Regions from separate parts of the Shewanella sp. UCD-FRSSP16_17 genome, predicted to be linked through region 1. Evidence: predicted binding sites of a transcription regulator. Region 1 holds the regulator's gene; the other holds the start of a gene.
What was found. The regulator LexA, encoded in region 1, represses DNA repair genes until DNA is damaged. The targets are predictions, from matches to a motif close to TACTGTATNNNNATACAGTA.
Positions count from the first base shown of each region.

Region 2: recN (DNA repair protein RecN) is a predicted target of LexA. The motif match lies at 2,351-2,370, and genes of this name have one in related genera.

Region 1 is NZ_LZFV01000046.1:202,889-207,637, reverse strand. It holds gene coxB (cytochrome c oxidase subunit II) at 1-511, opposite strand, end outside; gene A9267_RS18045 (cell division inhibitor SulA) at 953-1,459, opposite strand; gene lexA (transcriptional repressor LexA) at 1,456-2,073, opposite strand; gene plsB (glycerol-3-phosphate 1-O-acyltransferase PlsB) at 2,483-4,749, shown strand, end outside.
Region 2 is NZ_LZFV01000002.1:352,842-357,590, forward strand. It holds gene barA (two-component sensor histidine kinase BarA) at 1-532, shown strand, start outside; gene A9267_RS06405 (YjaG family protein) at 522-1,133, shown strand; gene A9267_RS06410 (AEC family transporter) at 1,317-2,282, shown strand; gene recN (DNA repair protein RecN) at 2,423-4,081, shown strand; gene A9267_RS06420 (phosphatidylglycerophosphatase A family protein) at 4,159-4,650, opposite strand; gene thiL (thiamine-phosphate kinase) at 4,650-4,749, opposite strand, start outside.

The DNA of each region.
Region 1 (4,749 bases):
GCAGAACGAGGGGCTTATCGACTTCAAGTAGGTAAGTTTCAGTTTTCGTTTCTGTCCCAGTAATTTGATCGGCAGGGGTGGAAAGTAAACTGTAAAACTCGACGTCTTCATTAAAATAGCTGTAATGCCATTTCCATTGAGAGCCGGTTACTTTAATAGTTAACTCCGCATCACTTGGGTCTTCCATAGCAATGAGGGTTTTTGTGGCAGGAATTGCCATACCAATGAGGATAAGAAACGGCACGACAGTCCATGCTATTTCCACTTTGGTACTATCATGGAAATCAGCAGGTACTGCACCCTTTGATTTTCTATGATAAATCATGGAGTAAATCATGATTCCAAATACCACAACACCAATAGCACAACAGATATAAAGAATGATCATATGGAGGTCGTAAACCTTACCACTGATCTCTGTTACCCCTTGGGTCATGTTAAGCGGCATATCAGCCGCTGCAAGTGGCACTGCAAAAAACAGCACCATTAATCCATACAACAATCGCTTCACAAGACTACTCCTCTGCCAATTGCGATTTGCAATAACAACAAGGAAAAGTCACACAGTAATACTCTGCTCTATGCAAACTTTTCTATTCCCGAAAAAGTTTGATCACTTCAAAGTACACGGTGGCAGTGAGTATTAATACTCGATTATTCTATTGGGTTTTGGTGGCCACACTTGTACCTAATACTGAACTTTTCAATTCTTAAATTGACGCTTTTTTATTCAAGGCTTTCTATACCGCATGGTACCAGCACAATCTTTACAGCGTTTTATCACTTATGTTCATTTTTACCACTAAGAGAGGTCAATAAATGTTACCCCCTTGTTAACTACATTACTTGGAGATTAAATATTGATCAAGATCACTTTATCATCTAATTTGCTGAAAAAAGGCGCAAAAAAAAGCCCGTCACCGAAATGAAGGGCTTTTTTAGCAAATAGACTTTAGTGAAATGCAGATAAATTCAATTGGGTTGCAGTCACAGGATTACTGGCGTTTAATTGGTCATCACGTAAGTGAGTATTTACATCTTCGATAATGACACCTTGTGCTAAGGCGCTTTTAGCGACTAATTGAATGCGACGATTATCACGAGCATCTAATGGGGTTGTCCATGTAATCACTGCGCTGGATGTACCACTTGTGAGTGCTTTTTCCATTGCCCACAGTGTTTCGACTTCATCTTTAGTGTGAACCAGTAATACACGGTCCATTCTGACATTGGCGTTCGCTAGAATTTGTTTGTAACCAATGTGAGGCGGATTAATCAGTACAATCCATCGCCCTTGTTGACTTAATACGGCTAACTGGCCGCATAGCTGAGTTAATTCAGTTAACCCTTGGTTAGCTGTTTGTTTGGTTTCGATACCTTGCTTTACTGGCGCAGCTGCTGATGCCATGTCCATCCATAAACCTGGGTGACGTGGTGCATTACCTATTAATGTGTTCATAACCAACCTCCATTACGGATAACGCCAACAGCGAGCCCTTCAATCGTAAGGCTTTGGCATGTTAAATCGACTTTTATCGGCGAGTACTGCTCGTTTTCTGCATGCAGATAAACAACGTTGCCTTTCTTTTCAAAACGCTTCACGGTGACATCATCATCAACACGGGCAACAACGACTTGACCATTTTTAGCTTGCTGCATTTTGTGAACCGCTAATAAGTCGCCTTCAATAATGCCAATATCCTTCATACTGTCGCCACGAACACGTAGTAAGAAATTAGCATTGGGTTTAAACATTTCAGGATCAACTTGAAAGTATTGTTCAACATGTTCTAGCGCCAAAATTGGTTCACCAGCCGCAACCTGACCAATCAGTGGTAAGCCTTCTTCAACTTCCTCTTCTTCTTGGACCATACGGATACCGCGAGAGGTACCTGGAATAATTTCAATGCAACCTTTTTTAGCGAGTGCTTTTAAATGTTCTTCTGCAGCATTAGCACTTTTAAAGCCTAATCTAGTGGCAATTTCTGCACGAGTTGGTGGCATACCTGTCTCGGCAATATTGCATTTAATTAATTCTAGAATTTCAGCTTGTCGTGGCGTTAAAGGTCTCATGTTGATTCCTGTTTTTTTATACAGTGACTGTCATTATATACAGTATCTTTGGTCGCGCAAGTATTAACCAACATTTTTTGCTGATAAAGCAATAGATATGAATTTTTATCGAAGTTTCTAGTTGTTTAAAGTTAATTAAATCAGTAGTTTATTGTTTTTGCGGGGCGTCGGTAAATTAGTGTGTTTTATTATTGATGACTCAAGTGAATAAGCCAAAAAGTACTGGATACCGTCTATTTATACAGTACTGTACCTAAATGTTTTGCTACTTACTAAGTGATTGATACTTGATGTTAGAACCAACAAAACTTGCTACTTAAATGTTAACTAGATTTACCGAGGTTAGTGTAACTGAATGATATTCTGGTATCCTATGCGCAATAAATCGTTGTTGATAATGCGAAGACCCATGCTAAAACCAGATTCTATCATTGCTAAATCATTACGTTGGATTCAGAAATTAATGGTACACAGTGTTGTTGTGCCTGAAGATCCGTTCGCTGACCTTAACTTAGATCCTGACAAGCCAGTGGTCTATGTGATGAAAACGGAGTCGCTGAGTGATATTGCTGCCTTACATGAAATGACAGCTAAATATAACTTGCCAAGTCCGTATGAACGGTTAGATGTTGATGGTTTCAATACCCCTAGAATTGTGTGTGTGGAAGGGCGTAAACCCTTGTTTGGTAAGCGCCATAGTAGCGATAAATTTGTAGCAAACTTTACTAAGTTGCTCGAATTACACCAAAAGAACAAAGAACTCGACATCCAGCTTGTGCCTGTAAGCCTATATTGGGGGCGTATCCCAGGTAAAGAAGATGACACCATGACCGCTGCGGTTTTTGAGCGTGAAAACCCAACATGGTTACGTAAATGGTTAATGATTCTATTTTTAGGTCGCCATAACTTCATTCAATTTTCTAATGCCATGTCGCTGCGTTATATGGCTGATGAACACGGCACAGATGTCAGTATTGCGCATAAGCTTATCCGTGTGGCTCGTGTGCATTTTCGCCGACAACGTAAGGTGATGACGGGGCCTCAGCTTCCTAATCGTCAAGCGATGTTCAATTCGCTGTTAAAGTCAGAATCCATCAAGCGTGCCATTCAAGAAGAAGCCGTTAACAAAAAAATTCCCGAAGAAAAGGCACGTGAAAAAGCCATTGAGTACCTTGATGAAATCGCGGCAGACTATTCGGATAACTTGATTCGTATTGCTGAGCGTTTCTTAACTTGGCTTTGGAACAAGTTATACAGTGGTATTAGCATCAAGAGTGCGGAGCAAGTTCGTAAACTGCATCATGATGGTCATGAAATCGTTTATGTGCCGTGTCATCGAAGCCATATGGATTACTTGTTACTGTCATATATTCTTTATTATCAAGGCATGGTTCCACCGCATATTGCGGCAGGGATTAATCTTAACTTTTGGCCGGCAGGTCCAATGTTCCGCCGTGGTGGTGCCTTCTTTATCCGTCGTAGTTTTAACGGTAATAAGCTTTATACCGCAGTATTCAGAGAGTATTTAGATCAACTATTTGCTAAAGGCTATTCAGTTGAGTATTTCACTGAGGGTGGTCGTTCACGTACTGGCCGTCTACTTGCTCCTAAAACAGGCATGCTAGCGATGACGGTAAACAGCGTATTGCGGGGTATCGAGCGTCCTGTGACCTTAGTGCCAGTGTATCTTGGCTACGATCATGTCATGGAAGTGTCGACTTATCATAAAGAATTAAGTGGTAAGAAAAAGCAAAAAGAATCTGTATGGCAAGTGTTTGGTGCATTGCGTAAGTTGGGTAACTTTGGACAAGGTTACGTTAACTTTGGTGAGCCAATTAACGTACAGCAGTTCTTAAATCAGCAGTCGCCAGATTGGCGTGAAGAAGTGGCTAAAGATCCCGAGCAAAAACCAACATGGTTAACGCCTGCGGTTAATCAATTAGCCAATAAAGTGATGACAAACATTAACAGTGCAGCAGCTGCGAGCTCTGTTACGTTAACCAGTATGGTGTTATTAGCCGCTGAACAAAATGCATTAGAGCGCACAGAGCTGGAACGTCAGCTAGATTTATATCTTAAATTGATGAAAGAAGTACCTTACACTGATTACACCTCAGTTGCTCAAGGCAGTGCTAGTGAATTAGTTGATCAATGTCTATCACTGAAAAAGTTTACTTCGCACACTGATCAAATTGGTGAAATTATTGCGATTGAAGAGTCTTCAGCAATTGCGATGAGCTACTACCGTAATAACATCATCCATTTAATGGCAGTTCCTTCGTTAATTGCGAGTTGCTTGGTGCAATACGAAGAGTTTAATCGTCAAAAAATTCATGAAATCGTTAATGACTTCTATCCGCTACTCAAGGCTGAGTTGTTTATGGGGATTGAAGACTTACCCGCTTACATTGATAGCGTATTAAACTTATTTGTTGAGCAACAGCTTATTTCGGGTACAGACGAGTTTGAACTCAATCAAAGTAATATTACCCAGTTAATGTTATTGTCTGAAACTGTCAGTGAGACATTACAACGTTACGCGATTATCTTTAATTTATTGGCTTATAAACCGGATATTGAACGTTCAGATCTAGAAAGCGCGAGCCACTTATTAGCTCAGCGTTTAGGTGCTTTACACGGAATTACTGCGCCAGAGTTTTATGATAAAAAACTCTA
Region 2 (4,749 bases), on a different contig from region 1:
CAATACGCCAATCATTGCCGTCACTGCCCACGCAATAGCAGAAGAGCGAGAATTAATTTTAGGTAGCGGCATGGACGGTTATCTGCCTAAGCCGATTGATGAGGCAGCCCTTAAAGGAGTTATTGATCGCTGGATCAATAAACCTAAGTTTACCCATTTTGATATGCACACTCTAAATTGGGAATTATGCCTTGCTCAAACGAATCAAAAACCTGATTTAGCCCTCGAAATGCTGCAGATGTTAGTTGATTCATTACCTGATAACGTTGTTAACATTGAAACAGCCCTTAAAACCGTCAATAGCGAACTCATGTTACAGACCGTGCATAAACTTCATGGGGCAAGTTGTTACTGTGGTGTACCTAACACTCAGAAGCTTTGCCAAGAAATTGAGTCTGCGCTAAAGCACAAAACCAGCATTGAAGATCTTGAACCAGAAATACTTGAGTTACTTGATGAGTTAACTAAGGTAGAATCAGCAGCAAATCAAGTGATATCACAGTTATCAGCGGATGTACCCAATGAGTCATAAACCCGGTTTTTTTAAACGTTTAAAAGCGTTGTCTTTACCTCAAAAGCAATTATTTGCTACCGCACTTTGCCAACGCATGTTGCCAAATTATCAGTTATTTTCTGAAGTTTGCGAATTTGGCGAGCCAAAAACACTCAGCACTGTCTTAGAGCTATTGTGGCAATCTCAATACGATAAAAAACTTAAATTTAACTATGACATTCATTTACAACGCTTAGAAGACAACACCCCTGAGCCAAGTAACTTTGAAGCATACGGAGTTTACCCAGCAATGGATGCAGCTGTCGCGTTAACCACCTTACTTGGCGGTATTCAGGGTAAAATTGAAGAAGACATTACCAACATCAGTAAATTATCTTCAAGTACAGTAGCCAACTACATTGAAGCTATCAGTGTTGATGAACTTCAAGATGAATTAAACGAAGAAGTCGTAGAAGAGTTTGTTTTCGCACATCCTGTGATGCAGGAAGAAAAAGAACTACAAGGAATGTTACTGGATATTATTGAAGCTAACCCTAAATTATCAGCTGAATTCGTTAAAGAGTTACGTAAAGAAATAGTCGACGCTGGTGTTTCTAATATTGGGATCAGTGTTCAGTAACTGAGTTTTTTGTTAGCAATATTTATTGGCAAGATTTATGGGCATTCTGCCTATAGATAAACTTTGAGCACACTTGTTAGTGCGCTCAGAGTTGCACTTGCATCATTAACTTATTCGCCAACCCAATGACTGTCAAATCAACAATGTCATTGACTTCCAATAGACACACATAAGGAGAAGATGATGGCCAACATTTTAACTCCCCTTATTGCTGTCTTTGGCATCATGTTGCTAGGCTTTATTGTTCAAAAACTAAAAGTGCTTCCTCATGATACCGACTTTACATTAAACGAATACGTCTATTACGTGGCGTTCCCCGCTATTTTATTCATTGCGTTAGCCGAAACCGATATACATGAGATCATGCAATGGGGCTTTATTGCGGCCTTTGGTATTGCAATGGTTGTGACCTATTTCATTACGGTGCTCATTTCATCTATCGCAGATAAAAAACAACCGGCACTAGCCGCTATCAGAGGGTTAAATACCAGCTTTGGTAATACCGCATTTATTGGTATTCCACTAATGATGATGCTTTATCCAGATAACAATCACGCAATCACAGCTGCTGCAATTGCGAGTTTGTTATCTGTCATTATGTTTGCCTTTGCAATGGTCAATATGGAACTTGCCATCAATAAAAAGCAAAAACGACACCCTGTGCTTATTATGTTGAATGCGTTAATTAGTAATCCCATTGTTATTGGTTGCACTTTAGGGGTCATGGCATCAGCTTTGTATATCCCAATTCCTGATAGCATCAGCATGATGATGAGGTTAATTGGCAATACCTCAAGCCCATGTGCGCTGTTTGCGATTGGTATGGTTCTCGCTAAAGCAATGCATGGAGGTACAGAGCCTGAAACGCCACCTCACCATCTTGCAATCGAAATGGGCATATTAAATATACTTAAACTCGTGATTCAGCCATTGATTGCTTATGGTTTACTACGCTATTTTAATGTCGATAACGAGTTACTTATCATGGGGGTCATCTTAGCTGCATTACCAACTGCAGCAAGTGTTTACTTACTCGCACAGCGTTATCAAACCTATGGGCTGTCGAGCGCTAAATGCATCTTGATTAGTACCCTTGCCACCTTTATTAGCCTTCCCCTGATTGAACAATTACTTGAACAGCTCAACTAAATACTAAACTTCTTGCTGCTAATAACTTCCGCATAAATACAACTCAAAAAAATTAGCAACCAGCACTTTACTGTATATAAAAACAGTGTAGACTGTTTATAAATACAGTGGTTTGGTGTTTCTTTACACAGGGATAGATTATGCTTTGCCAATTAAGCATTAATAATTTTGCGATTGTACGTTTTCTTGAACTTGACTTTAAAGCCGGAATGACCAGCATCACAGGTGAAACTGGTGCCGGTAAATCTATCGCTATCGATGCGCTAGGCCTATGCTTAGGCAATAGAGCCGATGCCAATACCGTTCGCCCTGGGGCAAACAAAGCTGAAGTTTCTGCACGGTTTTCGCTTGAAGATGTGCCGTATGCTAAACGCTGGCTTGAAGATAATGATCTTGATGTCGATGAAGAATGTATTTTACGTCGAACGATTAGCGCCGACGGTCGCTCTAGAGCCTACATTAATGGTAACCCTGTCCCACTCACTCAACTTAAAGCACTAGGACAATTATTTGTCGGAATTCATGGGCAGCACGCTCACCATGCCATGCTTAAAAGTGAGCATCAACTTACCTTACTCGATAGCTATGCCAACCACAGTATCCTTATCGACAATGTGAGTAAAAGCTATCAACGCTGTAAGCTCATTGAAAATGAATTAAAACAATTACAGTTAAACCAACAAGAGCGTATTGCCCGCAAACAACTTCTACAATACCAAGTCGAAGAACTGGACGAATTTGCTTTAAAGCCTGGTGAATTTGAGCAAATAGAGCAAGAACACAAACGCTTGGCTAACGGCAGTGATTTAATTGAAAATTGTCAATTAACGCTTCAATTGCTTAGCGAGGATGATGAGCACAATATCGAGTCCTCATTAAATCGGGTGATAGGTTTTGCCGATCAATTACAATCATTTGATCCAGCATTGCAAAGTGTTGCAAACATGCTCAATGAAGCCTTAATTCAGGTACAAGAAAGTACCAGTGAAGTTCAAGACTATTTAAGCAAAATAGAGCTAGATCCCGAGCATTTTGCATTTTTGGAACAACGTATTTCCAAGGCCATGCAACTGGCGAGAAAGCATCATGTTCAAACAGAACATTTAGCTGAACACCATCAAGCATTAGCCATAGAATTAAAAGAGCTAAATAACGATGCAACCCGACTAGATGAGATTCAACAGCAAGTTGACGACAGTAAACAAGCTTATATTAAAAGCGCTCAAAAACTCAGCCAAAGCCGCCTTCGCTATGCAAAAGAGCTTAATAAACTTGTCACTCGCTCGATTCATGAATTGAATATGCCCAAGGGTAAGTTTTCTATAGAAGTCAATTTTAACCCAGACATTCAATCTGTTACTGGTAGCGATCAAGTTGAATTTCAAGTGACCACTAACCCAGGACAACCCCTTCAACCGATTGCAAAAGTCGCTTCTGGTGGTGAGTTATCACGTATTGGTTTAGGTATTCAAGTTATTACTGCGAAAAAAGTTGCCACCCCGACACTCATATTTGATGAAGTCGATGTCGGTATTTCTGGGCCAACTGCGGCCGTTGTTGGACGTATGCTGCGCAGTTTAGGGGAATCTACTCAAGTTATCTGTGTGACCCATTTACCTCAAGTAGCAGGTAATGGTCACCAACATATGCTGGTGAACAAGTTTAGTAAAAGTGGTGGCACTGAAACGCAAATGAAACCCCTTGATAAAGAGCAAAGGATCAGTGAATTAGCTAGGTTATTAGCTGGTGATGTTATTACAGAAAACACACTTGCTAACGCTCGAGAACTACTTCAATAGCTAAGATAGTAAAGTGCTCACTAATCACTAAAAAGCCCACCAATTGGTGGGCTTTTTAGTGATTGTTCAATCAAGACTTATACGAAGTAATAGATAAGCTGCAAACAGATTAATGCAAAAAAGCCTGCTAAAACATCGTCAATCATAATACCAAAGCCGCCATGAACTTTGGCATCTAGCCAACGAATAGGCCAAGGTTTCAAAATATCAAAAAAACGGAATAGTGCAAAACCAATGACTAACCATATTAAGCCCGCTGGGGCAGCTATCATGGTAATCATTAAGCCGGCAACCTCATCCCAGACAATGGCGCCATGATCATGGACTCCCATGTCTTTGGCTGCTTTATCACATATATAAAAGCCAATAAGCGTACTTAACACAGTGATAATAATAAATGCGGTTAAGCTAAGGTGCCCCATTAAGTAAACTAATGGCACGGCTGCTAATGTACCGAAAGTGCCGGGGGCTTTAGCTGCTAACCCACTGCCAAACCCAAGTGCTAAAAAATGCACTGGATTTTTAAGTGATAATTTTTTTACCGCTGGATCGTTTGATAATAGATTCATTAAAAGTGCTCAAAACTTTTTAGGTCTAGCTCAAATGGTTCGCCATTGGATACCAACCTTAATTTATCACCCGCGCATATTTGTCCAATTTTGACAAAT